DNA from 3 places in the Janthinobacterium sp. FW305-128 genome. Region 3 is predicted to be linked to each of the others. Evidence: predicted binding sites of a transcription regulator. Region 3 holds the regulator's gene; each other region holds the start of a gene.
The links. The regulator FNR, encoded in region 3, switches genes on or off when oxygen is low (the NO sensors DNR and NnrR bind a similar motif). The targets are predictions, from matches to a motif close to TTGATNNNNATCAA.
Positions count from the first base shown of each region.

Region 1: the regulator FNR is predicted to act here: its motif matches at 1,763-1,776, upstream of paaA (1,2-phenylacetyl-CoA epoxidase subunit PaaA).
Region 2: the regulator FNR is predicted to act here: its motif matches at 2,892-2,905, upstream of IGS60_RS01235 (universal stress protein).

Region 1 covers NZ_JACYMK010000001.1:332,408-337,772, forward strand. Annotated here, with positions in the region: gene IGS60_RS01540 (M14-type cytosolic carboxypeptidase) at 1-32, opposite strand, end outside; gene IGS60_RS01545 (hypothetical protein) at 174-428, shown strand; gene paaX (phenylacetic acid degradation operon negative regulatory protein PaaX) at 664-1,593, opposite strand; gene paaA (1,2-phenylacetyl-CoA epoxidase subunit PaaA) at 1,861-2,850, shown strand; gene paaB (1,2-phenylacetyl-CoA epoxidase subunit PaaB) at 2,879-3,163, shown strand; gene paaC (1,2-phenylacetyl-CoA epoxidase subunit PaaC) at 3,163-3,930, shown strand; gene paaD (1,2-phenylacetyl-CoA epoxidase subunit PaaD) at 3,930-4,457, shown strand; gene paaE (1,2-phenylacetyl-CoA epoxidase subunit PaaE) at 4,498-5,365, shown strand, end outside.
Region 2 covers NZ_JACYMK010000001.1:265,111-270,475, reverse strand. Annotated here, with positions in the region: gene IGS60_RS01255 (GNAT family N-acetyltransferase) at 101-517, shown strand; gene IGS60_RS01250 (M56 family metallopeptidase) at 525-1,271, shown strand; gene IGS60_RS01245 (hypothetical protein) at 1,336-1,836, shown strand; gene IGS60_RS01240 (class I SAM-dependent methyltransferase) at 1,843-2,658, opposite strand; gene IGS60_RS01235 (universal stress protein) at 3,070-3,906, shown strand; gene IGS60_RS01230 (hypothetical protein) at 3,976-4,845, shown strand; gene IGS60_RS01225 (NADP-dependent malic enzyme) at 4,897-5,365, opposite strand, start outside.
Region 3 covers NZ_JACYMK010000004.1:367,404-372,768, forward strand. Annotated here, with positions in the region: gene IGS60_RS11560 (TOBE domain-containing protein) at 1-176, shown strand, start outside; gene IGS60_RS11565 (response regulator) at 255-3,329, opposite strand; gene fnr (fumarate/nitrate reduction transcriptional regulator Fnr) at 3,569-4,327, shown strand; gene IGS60_RS11575 (FixH family protein) at 4,454-4,978, opposite strand; gene ccoG (cytochrome c oxidase accessory protein CcoG) at 5,125-5,365, opposite strand, start outside.

The DNA.
Region 1 (5,365 bases), on a different contig from region 3:
GCGTCGAATTGCTGGCTGATTTTAATGGTCATGAGTGTTCCTGATAAAAACGTATGGGTTTTGCATCGTGTGCAATGGCGCGATGATACCTGTTTTGCGGTGGCCTTTGTGCTGGCGCAAACGATGACGGACATGCTTTGCTAACGTGGAAGCTCCGACATGGGGAGATCATCATGGACGACCATAGCAACCACATACGCGAACTGGAAAAGAAAATCAGCGCCCTCAGCGACGCGCTGGCGCACCTGGGCAAGGGCACGACCTTGCAGGAATTGCTGCGCATCATACGTTTCCCCGGCTACACGACGCCGGCCGAATTCACCTTCAACGTCGCCATCCTCGACACCATGCTGGTGCAGGCCAATGCGCTGGAAAAGCTGGGGCAGGATTTGCTGGCGGGGGCCAAGCAGGTGGTGGCAAAACAGTGAGCAGGCGGTGACTTACAACACCTAACAAAACCGTAGCGAGCGGAAGGGAGTTGTGGTTGAGAAGCGCAACTGTACGAAGGTACAGTGAGCATCGCAGGCCGCAAATACCGACGCGCAGTAGGTTTTGATAGGTGTTCTTATTCCTGAACACCTGAAAAATGGCCAGGGCAAGGCGCAGGGCCGCAGGCAGTACGAACGTACGCCCAGGCCCTGCAACGCCGCCATGGACGTTTTATCAGGTGTTCAGTCCGCCGAAGCGTTCGTAAAACCACGGCTCCACGTCCGGCGCGTGCTCATCCTCGCGACGCAGGGTGGCCAGGATGTGTTCCTCTGCAGGAGCATACGTGATGCGGTACAGGTCGCGCGCCAGCGCATAGGCTTGCGTGCCAGGCCACGGTTCGGGCAGCAGTTCGACGGGCAGTTGCGGGTCGTGCAACTGCACGCGACGGTAGGCGTGCGTCAGCAGCGAGCGGATGACGAACGCTTGCTCCGCATCGAACACGGGTTCTTCCTGCAGCAGGGTCAGCAGCGGCTGGAAGCTGGCGATGAATTTTTCGTAGCCGGCCATCACTTCCGACAAGTCCCAGCAGTCGCCCACCATGTCGCGCAGGGGCCGCGTGCTGACACCCGGCAACTCTGTTGTGTGGCAGACATACAGCTTGCCCTGCACCTCGTTGCGCACGAGGATATCTTCCAGCGCCTCCGCATTGCTGGCCGGATGGCCAAAGATGCCGGGAGAGATCAAGCCGTAGCCCGCCCACAATAATTCCTTGCGCAGCGCGCCCCGTTCGGCGGCGCCGATGCTGCCGGCCGGACCGATCACCAGGGTCCAGCTGCCATCCCAGTGCACGACCAGCGGCGCGTAGATGCGGCGGTAGGCGCGTTCGAAGCGGGCCAGCGCCTCCGGGCGTATCGCATAGGCGCTGCGGCGGCCGTCGCGCTGCGAGCTGAGCCAGCCTTCCTGCGCCAGGCGGAACACGCTGGTGCGCAATAGCCGGTCATTGACGCCGAATGGCGCCAGCAGTTCGATCAGGCTGCCCAGCCAGATGGCGCCGCCGCGCGGCACGATGGCGTCGCCGAAGATGGTCATCACCAGGGACTTCGAGCGCGGTGGGTCGCTTTCCAGGAAATCGGCTATCCATGCCGTGCAGCGGGTGTTCTTCATGTGGTTCCGGTCTGGCCGTGTTGCGGTCGGTTCAATAAAAGCAGCAGTTTACTTGGCTGCGCGGGTAGCGCGGCAATAATTTGCCGGAAGCGCGGGTAGCGCCCCATGGTGTTTTCTCATAAGCAATATCATACGCACAAAAAAGCTGCACAAGATACGATTTTTTAAAATGATTCACATCAAGTGTATGCAAATCGTTTTTTGTATCGTATTATCTGTTTATCGCACCGCGTTGCTGCGCAAAATCAAAGACATGGGAGACACATCATGTACGCACAAATGGTTGAAACCGGCCTCAAGAACGTCCGCTCCATCGACGACATGGGCCAGGAAGAGCGCGCTTTCCAGGCGCGCATCGACGAAGGCATCAAGATCGAGGCCAAGGACTGGATGCCGGACGCCTACCGCAAGACGCTGATCCGCCAGATTTCGCAGCACGCGCACTCGGAAATCGTCGGCCAATTGCCCGAAGGTAACTGGGTCACGCGCGCACCGACCCTGAAACGCAAGTCGATCCTGCTGGCGAAGATCCAGGACGAAGCGGGCCACGGCCTGTACCTGTACAGCGCCGCGGAAACCCTGGGCGTGTCGCGCGACGATTTGCTCGCTGCCTTGCATTCTGGCAAAGCCAAGTATTCCAGCATCTTCAACTATCCCACCCTGTCGTGGGCCGACATGGGCGCCATCGGCTGGCTGGTCGACGGTTCCGCCATCATCAACCAGATTCCCCTGTGCCGCTGTTCCTACGGTCCGTATGCGCGCGCCATGATCCGCGTCTGCAAGGAAGAATCGTTCCATGCGCGCCAGGGCTACGACATCATGATGTCGCTGTGCAAGGGTACGCCCGCACAGAAAGCCATGGCGCAAGATGCCTTGAACCGCTGGTGGTGGCCATCGCTGATGATGTTCGGCCCGTCCGACGCCGCCTCCGTCAACAGCGCGCAATCGGCGCAATGGCGCATCAAGCTGTTCTCGAACGATGAATTGCGCCAGCGCATGGTCGACCAGACCGTGCCGCAAATCGAATACCTTGGCCTGACCGTGCCCGATCCCGACCTGAAGTTCAACGCGGAGACGGGCCACTATGAATTTGGCGAGATCGACTGGGCCGAGTTCAACAATGTCCTGAAGGGTAATGGCCCGTGCAACCGCGAACGTTTGCAAACGCGCGTGAAAGCGTATGAAGACGGCGCATGGTTCCGCGATGCCTTGGTCGCCTATGCCGACAAGCAAGCCGCTAACAAAGCAGCAGCGTAATTACATAAGACAGATAGGGGATAGCAACATGAGCAAAGAATGGCCTTTGTGGGAAGTTTTCATCCGCAGCCAGCACGGCCTGGCGCACAAGCATGTAGGTAGCCTGCACGCGTCCGACGCCGCGATGGCGGTCAACCATGCGCGCGACGTCTACACGCGCCGCAATGAAGGCGTGAGCATCTGGGTGGTGCGCGCGGCCGATATCGTCGCCAGCAGCCCCGGCGACAAGGGCGCCCTGTTCGAACCGTCGAACAGCAAGGTGTACCGCCATCCCACCTTCTTCCCGATGCCGGAAGAAGTCAAGAACCTGTGATGGGAGCGCCTGCAATGGATGACAAGGTCAACTACCTTTTGCGCCTGGGCGACAACGCCCTGATCCTCAGCCAGCAGCTGTCGCAGCTGTGCGGCAAGGGACCGGCGCTGGAAGAAGACATGGCGCTGACCAACGTGGCGCTCGATCTGTTGGGCCAGACGCGCTTGTGGTTCAGCTATGCGGCGGAACTGGAAAACGCGGGCCGCGACGAGGACGACATCGCCTTCTTGCGCGACGCCCACGATTTCAAGAACTGCCTGCTGGTCGAACAGCCGAACGGCAATTACGCCGACACCATGATGCGCCAGTTCTTCTTCGACAGCTGGCACTACTTCCAGCTGCTGGAACTGACGAAATCGACGGATGGTCGCATCGTCGATGTGGCGCAAAAGTCGATCAAGGAAGTGACGTATCACCTGCGCCGCAGCGGTGACCTCATCGTGCGCCTCGGCGACGGCACGGCGGACAGCCATGCGAAAACGCAGGCCGCGGCCGACAAGCTGTGGATGTACACGGGCGAGATGTTCAAGTACGACGCCGTCGACCAGGCCATGGTCGCCGCCGGCATCGCGCCGCCATCGGACGTGCTGCGCCGGGCTTTCCTCGAGCACGTGGCCGAGATCTTCGCCGAAGCCACCTTGACCATGCCGGCGCCCGACGCCTGGATGCAAAAGGGCGGCAAGCAGGGCACGCACACGGAACACTTGGGTTTTATTCTGGCCGAGATGCAGTTCCTGCAGCGCGCCTACCCCGGGGCGGAGTGGTAATGAACACGCCCATGGCAGCGCTGGACGCGGCCCAGGTCTGGGCCTGGCTGGGCGACGTGCCTGACCCGGAAATCCCCGTCATTTCGGTGGTGGACCTGGGCATCGTGCGCGCCGTCGAAGTGACGGATGGCGATGCGTGCATCGTGACGATCACGCCCACGTATTCGGGTTGTCCGGCCATGCAGGTGATCGCCGACGCCGTCACGGATGCCTTGTGCAGCCATGGCGTGGCCAAGGTGACCCTGGTGAACCAGCTGGCGCCCGCCTGGACCACGGACTGGATGAGCGAGGCGGGCAAGGCCAAGCTGAAAGGCTACGGCATCGCCCCGCCGCAGCAGCAGGTGATCGACATCAGCGGTTTGCGTGGCGGCGTCAAGCGCCAGGCGATGCCGAAACTGGACGTGATCTGCCCGAACTGCGGCTCGACGCACACGCAGCTGACCAGCCAGTTCGGCTCCACGCCGTGCAAGGCCCTGTACAAATGCCTGGCTTGCCGCGAACCGTTTGACTACTTCAAGTGCCACTAAAAAAATCAGGCACACGTTCCGAAGAAACTGGAGATGAAGCATGAGTAAATTTTATCCGCTGTCCGTGGCCAACGTGCGCAACGAAACGCGCGACACCATCGCCGTCACGTTCGACGTGCCGTCTGAACTGCAGCAGCAGTTCCGCTTCCAGCAGGGCCAGCACCTGACCCTGCGCGCCAACATCAACGCGGAAGACGTGCGCCGTTCGTATTCCATTTGTTCGGCGGTGCAGGACGGCACCCTGCGCGTGGCCATCAAGCGCACGCCGGGCGGCGCTTTCTCCACCTGGGCCAACGACACCCTGAAAGCCGGCGCCACCATCGAGGTGATGCCGCCCATGGGACACTTCAACGTGCCGCTCGACTGCGTCAACCGCAAGCATTACCTGGCATTCGCGGCCGGCAGCGGCATCACGCCCATCCTCTCCATCATCAAGACGACCTTGCTGACGGAACCTCTGAGCCGTTTTACTCTGTTCTACGGCAACCGCGCCTCGTCCTCCGTCATCTTCAAGGAAGAATTGACGGACCTGAAGGATGTGTACCTGGAGCGTTTGAACCTCGTCTACGTGATGAGCCGCGAGCAGCAGGACATCGAATTGTTCAACGGCCGCATCACGCAGGAAAAATGCGAGCAGTTCCTGCAGCACTGGATCAAAGTCGAAGACTACGACAACGCGTTTATTTGCGGCCCGGAAGACATGATGCTCGGCGTGTCCGCTGCCCTGCAGGCGGCCGGCATGCCCAAGCAGAATATCAAGATCGAACTGTTCGCCGCCAGCATCCCGAAAAACGCCCACAAGCCGCGCGCCCAGCTGGCTGCGGATGCTGTGCAGGAAACGGAAGTGACCGTCATCATGGACGGCAACCATACCACGTTCATGATGGACAAGGACAAGGAGTCCATCC
Region 2 (5,365 bases), on a different contig from region 3:
AGCGCCGCGCACGACATAGGGCGCGGCGAATAAAGCGTGCCGCCCCAGAAACGCATGGCCGCCTATAATTGCCGCTCCAACCAATTCACAGGAGACCGTCTTGACCGCCGCATCACCTTATACCACCCGCCTGGCCATTCCCTCCATCGCCACCTATCAGCAGCTACGCGTCGCCGCCGGGCTGAGCGCGAAAACCGCGGAGGCGGCGGCCAAGGGCTTGCCGAATTCCCTGTTTGCCGTGCAAGTGCTGCATGGCGACGAGGTCGTCGGCATGGGCAGGGTCATCGGCGATGGCGGCTGTTTTTACCAGGTCGTCGATATCGCCGTGCTGCCGGCCCACCAGGGCAAGGGCTTGGGCAAGCTGATCATGCGCGAAATCCGCCAGTTCATCGACAGCGACGTGCCGGAAAGCGCGTACGTCAGCCTGATCGCCGATGGCCAGGCGCAAGACCTGTATGCGCAGTTCGGTTTCAAGCATACGGCGCCCGCCTCCGTCGGCATGGCGCTGAAGCGCTAGGCGCCCGATGCCGGTCTGGCTGCTGTGCTGCATGGCGCTGGCGCTGCTCTTGAGCGGTGCCGCCTGGCGCGCCGAGCGCGCGCGGCAACGGCGCGGGCGCACGACACGCTGGCTGTGGCTGGCGGCCATCGCCGCGTCCGTCATCTTGCCCCTGGCGTGGCTGCCCGGCGTGCTGGCGGCCATGCCGTCGGAGCAGGCGCAGCTGAAACTGGGCTGGTTTGTCTTATCGAGCGGCATGCTCTTGCTGCTGGCGCTGCGCAGCATCTGGCTGCTGTCGCACCAGCGCCGCTGGCAGAACACATCGCTGCTGGGCACGCCAGTGCACTTGAGCGGCGGCATCGGCCCCTGCGTGGCGGGACTGCTGCGGCCGCGCATCGTGATGCCCGTCTGGCTGCAACTGATTCCCCCCCAACAACAAGCGCTGCTGCTGGCGCATGCACAATGCCGGCTGGCCGCGCGCGATCCGCAGTTGCTGGCCCTGGCCTACGGCTTGATCGTGATCATGCCGTGGAATGTGCCCCTGTGGTGGCAGCTGCACCGGCTGCGCTTTGCCATCGAGGTCGATTGCGATGTGCGCATGCTGGCACGCGGCCACGCGCTGCACGACTATGCCTTCGTCCTGCGCCGGCACGGCCAGTATTATTCGGGCTTGACGGGCGCCTCGCCCATCGTGCTGAACGATCCGCTGGCGCTGCGCCGGCGGCGTCATCTGATGGCCAGATTTACCCGGGACCGGGCGGCGAACTTGCTATAGTAGCGGCAACGCCGCGCGGCATGCCCGCGATCCCGGCTTCCCCCTTAGAAATCAGAGAGATACCATGCTTTACCTGCTTGCCATCGCGATCGTCATCGCCCTGCTATACTACGTCTTCAGCGGCCGCACGCCCGTCAAACCGCTGCACAAGCCACTCGTGTCCGTGCGCCAGTACGTGCCGGCGATCCCTGCGGGCGCACCGGCGCACCACTGGAGCGACGAGGGGCGCTTTGCGTCGGAAGTGGAAAACGAAGCGATGTACCAACCCGCCATCGCCAGGCTGGCCGGCGCACACGGCCCCGGCAACGCGGAAGAAAAATGCCTGGCCCTGCTCGTCTGCGACGATGCCAATCCGTTCCAGGACAAGGCCATCGCCGTCTTCATCGACGGCCTGCTGGTGGGCTACCTGTCGCACAACGACGCCCTGCGCCTGCGCCGCAACCTGGGCCGCATGGATCTGGTGGGCCAGCTGACCTCGTGCGACGCCGTCATCCGCGGCGGCGGCCTGTGGAACGGCAAGCGCCTGTCGTACGCCGTCTGGCTGGACTTGCAGCCGTACAACTAATGATCGCTATACCGCGCGCGCCAGCCTGACGGCCCGCGTGGCAATAAAGCTGGGCAGGAATTTTTCAATTTCAAAGCGCGGGTGGGGATGCATTTCCTCGTGGTAACCGGCCAGCACGAAGCCCGCCGCCAGCTGGCCGCCGATCTGGCTGTCCAGGCTGTGGCCGAAGACCAGCGCCTCGCCCTTTTCCATGCGCGCCGCCAGCGCATCGGCATCCATATCCTCCACATCCGAATACGGCAGCACGAAACGGGGCCGTATCAAGCCCTGCTGTGCCCATTGCGGATCGCGGTCACCGATGAACACGGCCGGGTTGAAGAAACTGCTCAGCAGCACGCCGCCATCGGCCAGCACGCGCGCGCACTCGCGCCACACGGGGGCGATATCGGGCACGTACTGGTTCGACACGGGGTGGATGATGACATCGAAGCTGGCGTCGGCAAAGCAGGCCAGGTCGCGCATGTCGCCCTGGACGGTGGCCAGTTGCAAGCCGTCGCGTTCGGCCACCATGCGGTCTTGCGCCAGTTGCTGTTCAGACAGATCGAAGACGGTGACGTGCGCGCCGGCGGCAGCCAGCACGGGCGCCTGCTGCCCGCCGGCACCGGCCAGGCACAGGATGCGCTTGCCGCGCACCTCGCCCAGCCAGCCGGCCGGCAAGGGACCGGGCGTCAGATGGATTTGCCACTGCCCGGCACGGGCCGCGGCGATGGTGGCGCTGTCGACGGGTTGCGACCACGGGCTGTTCCGTGCAGCCTGGGCATCCCAGGCTTGTTGATTGTGCCGCAAGAAGTTGTTACCGTTATTACCTAAAGGCATCGTCATCCTTTCAGAAAAACAGGACGCGAATGTAGCATGACTCCAGGCAAGGCGCCACACTGCGCGTGCTGGCCGAAAAGAATACGAGAAGGCCTGGAAGCCCGAGAAGTGAACTCCCGCCACGGCCAGCGTTGTTGCGTCACACAAGGAAGTGCCGGACAGATGGCGCCGGCGCCGATGCAGACCACTGGAAGGACAAGGAGTTCAATGCCATTATCGCCGGCAGGACGCCAGGCATTTTGATGCACATCAAACACCTCGCAATTTCCTGCCGATGGACTTGCAGATGGCCATCGCCCATATTTTTTTGACCCACGTCAAGCCCCGCATAAGAAAACCGCCCGCCGGCACGGCAATGCTGGACTTGCCCGTGTTGCCGTTCTAGCCTTGTTGCCACCCTGACTAGCGAATGACACCATGGCCTACAAATCCATCCTCGTCCACGCCGACCTGTCGCGCCATGCGCCGCAGCGCATCGCCATCGCGGCGCGGCTGGCGCACACGCACCAGGCGCACCTGATCGGCGCCGCCATGACGGGCGTATCGCGCTTTACCCTGGAAAACAACCGCGGCATGCGCGGCGGCGCCGTGGCGGCGCAAATTACCGCCCTGCACGGGCAGGCGGAGCAGGCGCTGGACCAGTTTGAAACGCTGGCGCGCCAGGCGGGCGCCGTTTCGCTCGAGCGGCGCCTGATCGAAGACGACGAGGATGGCGGCCTGGCCGTCAGCGCCCGCTACAGCGACTTGACGGTGCTCAGCCAGCACGACGCCAGCGAAGCGCTGCCCGGCGCCATGAGCGACCTGGTGCCCTACGTCATGCTGAACGCGGCCCGTCCCGTGCTGATCGTGCCGCGCAGCGGTCAATTCGCGCAAGTGGACAACACCGTGGTGGTGGCCTGGGATGGCAGCATGGAAGCGACGCGCGCCGTCGGCCACGCCCTGCCCCTGCTGCGCGCGGCGCGCCTGGTGGTGCTCGCCTTGCTGCACCCGCCGGCCGGCCACGCACAGCCGGCCCGCCATCCGGGCGCCGACATCGCCGCCTACCTGAGCCGCCATGGCGTGCCCGTCGAGGTGCGCCCCGCCGTCACGACGGGCGACGTCGGCGCGGCGCTGCTGGCCATGACGGCCGAAGTGCATGCGGACCTGCTGGTCATGGGCGGCTACGGCCACGCCCGCTTCCGCGAAATCCTGCTGGGCGGCGTGACGGAAACGGTGCTGCGCCAGATGACCTTGCCCGTGCTGATGGCGCACTGAGATCCCGCGCGCCACGTTCTGTTGCACAATGGCTATACTTGCCTGATTTTCCATATCAAGGCAATGTAGATGAAGCAACAAATGATCAATTGGGGCAGCAGCCTGGCGCCGTTCGGCAGTGAACTGCTGTGGACCGCCCTGCCATCGATGCTGCTGTATGGCATGCTCGGCTTTGTGCTGGCGCTCGGCATCTGCTACCAGCTGGCCAGAAAATGCCTGCTCGTGCGCCGTCCGCGCGCCTGGCATGTGGCCGCCAAGCTCAGCTATGTGTTGATCCTGCTCGCGCTGCCGCTCCTCGGCGGCGGGTTTGGCGCCGTGCACAGCGCACACCGCATGGTCAACCAGGCCCTCGAGCGCGACCTGCAGCCGGTGGTCGAAGCGCAGATGCCGGCGCTGCGCGTCTACCTGGAGCAGCAGGTCAAGCTGATCGCCCCGGGCCAGCCCATCAGCGTGCGCAGCCTGCTCGAACCCTTCGTGCAAGGCATGTATTACCAGCCCACGTCCAGCAGCTACTGGGAACGCAGCAAGGCGCACTGGATCAATGAATTCATCCTGCGCCGCGGCAGCGTGCTGCTGACGCAAGTGCTGCAGGAACAGCTGATCGCCAGGGTCGGCCTGCTCGGCGAAGCGCTCAAGGGCGCCAACTTCCGTGGCCAGGCGACGGGCGAGCTGGCCGCGCTGGGCACCGACCTGGCCGTGCGCCTGACCACCGACGTGGCGCGCCAGGCCGACTTCAGCAAACTCGACAAGTCAGTGCCGATGATTTTCGTCGACGCCATCAAGCGCCAGGCCGGCGCGTATTTCAATTCGCTCAAGATCACGCTGGGCCTGTTCGCGCTGGTCGCGCTGCTGCTGGTATGGGGCGAGATCATGCTGTACCGCCACTATTACCTGCGCCGCCAGCCGGCCGCCACGGCCCTGCCCGTCCCACCGACGTAAAAAAGCCGCCCCTCCTTGCGGATGGGGCGGCTTTTCATGTGCAGCTAACGCTTAGACCTTACGCTGGGCCACTGCGTCGACCACGCACAAGGCCGTCATGTTGACGATGCGGCGCACGGTGGCCGATGGCGTCAGAATGTGCACGGGCTTGGCGCAGCCGAGCAGGATCGGACCCACGGCGATGCCGTTGCCGGCCGCCGTCTTCACCAGGTTGTAGGCGATGTTGGCCGATTCGATGTTCGGCATGACGAGCAGGTTGGCGTCGTTCTTCAGTGCCGAATTCGGCATGATCTTTTGACGCAGCTTGCTGTCGAGGGCCGTATCGCCGTGCATTTCGCCGTCGATTTCCAGGTCCGGCGCACGTTCCTTGACGATGGCCAGCGCGGCGCGCATCTTTTGCGCCGAGGCGCTGTCGCTGGAACCGAAGTTCGAGTGCGACAGCAGGGCCGCGCGCGGCGACAGGCCGAAACGGGTCATCTCTTCGGCGGCCATGATGGTGATCTCGGCCAGCTGCTCGGCG
Region 3 (5,365 bases):
TGACGCGGGTGCAGACGGGCGCCGTCAACACGGAAGTGGTGCTGGACCTGCCGCGCGGCGGCACCATCGCCGCCATCATCACCAACCAGAGCAGCACCGAGCTGGGCATCGAGATCGGCAGCAAGGTGACGGCGATTTTCAAGGCGTCCAGCGTAATTCTGGGCGTGCCAGCGTAAATGGGGTAGGTCGGATTAGCGCGCAAGCGCGTAATCCGACAAGGTTCTGGGGTCTGACCCCAGTTTTACGTTGCAGGCTTAATCCTTCAGCCTGGACAACCAATCGGCCGCCGCCGCCAGCGCCTGCTCCAGTTCCTGCGCCGTCTGCGCCAGCAGCGCCGGCACCTCGTCGAGGCGGCCCGCATCGATGGCTTCCTCGGTGGCGAACGCGGTGCGGATCAGGCGTTTCGTGCCCAGGGTGCCGACGGAGCCGCGCACGCTGTGCAGGATGCGCGCCACGTCGCTGTGGCGGCCTGCCTGCAATGCTGTTTCGGCATCGCGCATGGGCGTCATGCCCTTGTTCAGCGCGTCTTCCACCATGCGCCGCAGCACGCCGCGCCCTTTCGCGTCGCGCCCCATCACGCGCATCAGCGGCGCCATGGAAAACACTTCCTCATCGGCGACGGGCGCCGGCCCCGCCGTCTGCACTGGCGGGCGCTTGGGCAGGTGGCGCAGGATCACTTCCATCATCTCTTCCACCACCACGGGCTTGGCGATGAAATCGCTGATGCCGGCCGTCATGCAGCGCTCGCGCTCGGACGCCAGCACGCCGGCCGTCATGGCGATCACGGGCAGGCTCAAGCGTAGTTCCGTGCGGATGATGTGGGTGGCGCTGAAGCCGTCCATGACGGGCATCTGCATGTCCATCAGCACGATGTCGTAGCGCAGCGCTTCCGTGCGCAGCCGTTCCACGGCCTGCAAGCCGTCGCCCACCACGTCGAGGGTGGCGCCCATGTGTTCGAGGATGCCGCGCGCCACGGCCTGGTTCAAATGGTTGTCTTCCACCAGCAGGAAATGCACGCCGGCCAGTTCCGTGCCCAGCGGCTGTTGCAGCATGCGCTGCTCGCCGCCGTCGTGCTTGGTAATCAGCGCCTGGTGCAGGGCGTCGAACAGGCTCGAGCCCGTGATCGGCTTCATCAGCACGACGTCGGCCTCGGCCGCGCTGGAGATTTCCTCCAGGTGGTTGCGGGCGAAGGCGTTGACCATCACCACGATGGGCTGGCGCTGGCCGCTGGCTGCCTGGCGGATGGCCTTGGCCGTGGCCAGGCCGTCCATCACGGGCATGTGCCAGTCGGCCAGCACCACGTCGTACGGCTGCTGCTGCGCCAGGCGCTCGCGGTACAGTTCGATAGCGGCAAAGCCGGAGTCCACTTCGTCGGCCAGCCAGCCCCACGCCTCGATCAGCTTGACGATCAGTTCGCGCGTGGTGCGGTTGTCGTCGGCCACCAGCAGGCGCAGCTGGCCCAGGGTCGGCGTGCGCCGCGTTTCGGCCGGCTGCGCCAGCATCTCGAACGGCACGCTGAACCAGAAGCGGCTGCCCTTGCCTTCGCTGCTGGCGACGGCGATGTCGCCGCCCATCATGTGGATCAGCTGTTTGCTGATGGCCAGGCCCAGGCCCGTGCCGCCGAAGCGCCGCGTGATGCTCTGGTCGCCCTGCGAAAACGCGGCAAACAGCTGCTGTTGCTGCAGTTCCGTCATGCCGATGCCCGTGTCGCGCACTTCGAAGCGCAGCCAGGCACGGCCGTTGTCCTTCTCGGCCAGGCTGACGGCCACCACCACTTCGCCGCTCTCGGTAAACTTGATGGCGTTGCCAGCCAGGTTGACGAGGATTTGCTGCAGGCGCTGGGCGTCGCCCATGAGGCGGCGCGGCACGTCGGGTTCGACGGCAATCGCCAGCTCCAGTTCCTTTTCGCCCGCATTCATCGTCATCGTCGTGGCCAGCGTGTTCATGACTTCGTCGAGGTCGAATTCGACGGGCGACAATTCCATGCGGCGTGCCTCGATCTTCGAATAATCGAGCACGTCGTTGAGGATGCCCAGCAGCGACTGGCCCGCCACGCGCACCATGGTCAGATACTTGCGCTGTTCCGTATCGAGCTTGGTATTGCCCAGCAAATACACCATGCCCAGCACGGCATTGAGGGGCGTGCGGATTTCATGGCTCATGTTCGCCACGAAATCGCTCTTCGCGCGGTTGGCCGCCTCGGCCCGGTCGCGCTCCTGTTCCAGCTCCGCCGCGCGCGATTCGAGCTCCTGCTGCAAGCGGTCGCGCTCGCTCATCAGGCCGTTGAACGCTTCCGTCAGCTCGCCGATCTCGTCGCGCTGCTGCACGGGCACGGGAGTGAAACGGCTGCCGCTGGTGCGCAGCGCCTGCAGGGTGTCGCGCAGGCGCACCAGCGGCGAGAGCAGGCGCACGGTGACCCAGCCCAGCACGGCTGCGGCCAGCAGCGAGGCGAGGATGCTCCACAGCACCAGCCGGTACAGCACGCCGTCGAACGGTTCGAAGGCGTCGTCGAGGGGCAGCGAGGCGGCCAGCAGCCAATTTACGGATTTCAGGCGCTTGAAGCTGTTGACGGCCGTGATGCCGCGGCTGTTGGTGCTGACCATGGTGCCTTCGCCATCGTCCTTCAGCAGCCGGGTGGTCGTCAGGTTGGCGTTCGGCAGGCGCGGCTGCAGCAAACGGCTGGTGTCGGGATGCAGCACATAGCGCGGCACGGCGCCGCGCGTGAGGACGAAGTAATAGCCGCTCTTGCCGATCTTTTCCGAGCGCAACCTCCCCAGCAGGTTATCCTTGTACAGGCGCAGCACGCCGATCACCACGCCGGCCACCTGGCCATCGGCGCCCAGCACGGGCGCGACCATCTGCACGATGGGCATGCCGCTCGATTTGCCCAGCATCGGCTCGGTGATCATGGGCTGGCGCGTGCGCAGCACGGTCTGGAAATACTCGCGCTCGGCGACGTTGATGCCGGCGCGCCCCGCCACTTCCGGCATGTCGGCCACGACGGCGCCGTGCGCGTCGAGCACCAGCACGTCGTCGAACAGCACCAGCATCGAGCGGCGCGAATAGTAGTCGCGCAGTTGGGCGGGCTGGGTGATCAGTTCCGGCGGCTGCTGCCGTGCCGTCAGGGTGACGATCTGCAGCAGCATGCCCAGCTTGTCGTCGAGCTCGGCGGCGGTGCGGCTGATCAGGGACGACTGCTGGCTCAACAGTACCTTGGTGAAATCGTCGCGCATGTGCTGCACCTGGATCATGGTGACCAGCGCGATCATGGCGATCGAGGTCAGGCTGGTGGCCAGCGCGACTTTTGCTTTGATGCCGAGAGGCTTCATGATTTCCTTTTCAGTACCGGGCGGCACAGGCGGCAGATAATGCTGTCAGGAATTTTCCTATCAATACCCCAGCTTGGCAAGCGCCGCCACGCAAATTGCCCTCTCCGCATGGGCTTTTGACGATGTTGCCATATAATTAAAGTCGGAACGTAGTTTATTCAGCGAAATTGCGGTGAAATTGGCACACGGCAACCCTGTATGCAGTAAACTTGTTGTTGCATTTTCTAAAAGGTACCGACATGACTGAAGCGCTACTCACTCCAACCTCGCCCACAGTGACCGTGGAAGCGTTGCGTGCGCGATGCTCGACCTGCAGCATGCATCAATTGTGTCTGCCGATGGGCCTCGACGTGGGCGACATGGACAGACTGGACCAGATCATTGGCCGCCGCCGCAAGATCGTGCGCGGCGCTTCGCTGTTCCGCATCGGCGACTCGTTCCAGAACCTGTATGCGATCCGTCTGGGCCACTTCAAGACCTACCAGATCAATCCGGGCGGCGAAGAGCAGGTGACGGGTTTCCAGATGGCGGGCGAACTGCTGGGCATGGACGCCATCAGCGCCGACCGCCACCACTGTAATGCGGTGGCGCTGGAAGACAGCGAAGTGTGTGAAATCCCGTTTTCCAGCCTGGAACAATTGCTGGGTAATATGCCGACCCTGCTGCGCCATTTCCACCGCATGATGAGCCAGGAAATCACGCGCGAGCAAAGTGTCATGCTGTTGCTGGGCAATATGCAGGCGACGCAGCGTTTTGCCGCCTTTATCGTCAACCTGGCGTCGCGCTATGAAGCGCGCGGCTATTCGGCCAGCAAATTTCAGTTGCGCATGTCGCGCGAGGAAATCGGCAACTACTTGGGCCTGACCATCGAAAGCGTCAGCCGTTTATTGTCGAAATTCAAGAAGGAAGGCTGGCTGCGCGTCTCCAACCGCGAGATCGAGATCTTGCAGCCGGCCAAGCTGAAAGCCATTACAGCCGGCACCGACGTCTGCAAGTAACAGCACCGTCAAAACCTACTGCGCGTCGTGCTTTGCGGCCTGCGATGCTCGCTGTGCTATAGCACAGCTGTGCTTCTCAGCCACAAATCACTGCCGCTCGCTACGGTTTTTTCCCGGCGCTGTACGTTATAACTCTTCATCCGCATGCAGCGCGATGCTGCGTTGCACGGGCCAGGTCCAGATGCCGGACAGGCGCCACTCGCGTTTGTCGTTTTCCACCAGCACTTGCCAGCGGCTGCGCTCGAGCATCGGCAGCGCCACGGAAAAATTGCCGGCCGCATCGGGCTGCACCAGCAGCTTGATATCCTTTTCCGGCAGGGTCGCATGCGCCAGGTGCAGCTGCAAAGGCCCCTGGTACGCCTTGCCGAAGCTGTGCACGGAGCCGCTCAGGCGCGCTGCAGCGACGTCATACGACAGGGTCGTGTCCATGGCCAGGTCGCTGGCGATCGTGTCGCGCTTCAAATCCTGGTTGATCGCCTTGCCCTGCTTGTAATAGTCGCCCACCACCAGCGCGTCGGGCTGCGTAAACGCGATATAGCCCATGAAGCTGCCGACGACCACGGACAGGCCGGGACCGATCATCAGCAGCCATGGCCAGCGATGCTTGTACCACGGGGCAACGGGAGGTTGCAGTTTCAGACTGTCGGACATTGTGTTCTCCTTGGGGGCGGACCCTTTGGGTCCGACTCCAGCTTTTGCTTCCGGGTTGAAAATCAAGTGACCCTAACGCATGATTGATGATACCCCTACGGCGAAATAACGGGGTCGGACCCGGAGGGGCCGACCCCAAATCAACATCACCGCGGCACGATGAACACCGCGCTTTCGCGCACATGCAGCGACGGGTCGTCCAGCGAGTGCAATTCGATCGCAATCTTGTTCGAGCCCTTCTCGCCGACGCCGTGCGGCACGCGCAGGCGGATCGGCCAGCCCAGCGTTTCCGTCGGCTGCAAGGTCACTTCGTCGCGCGTCAGCAAGGTCAGACCCGGCAAGCCGGAAGCGCTGATTTTGAAATGCTGGCTTTGCTCCGAGGTGTTC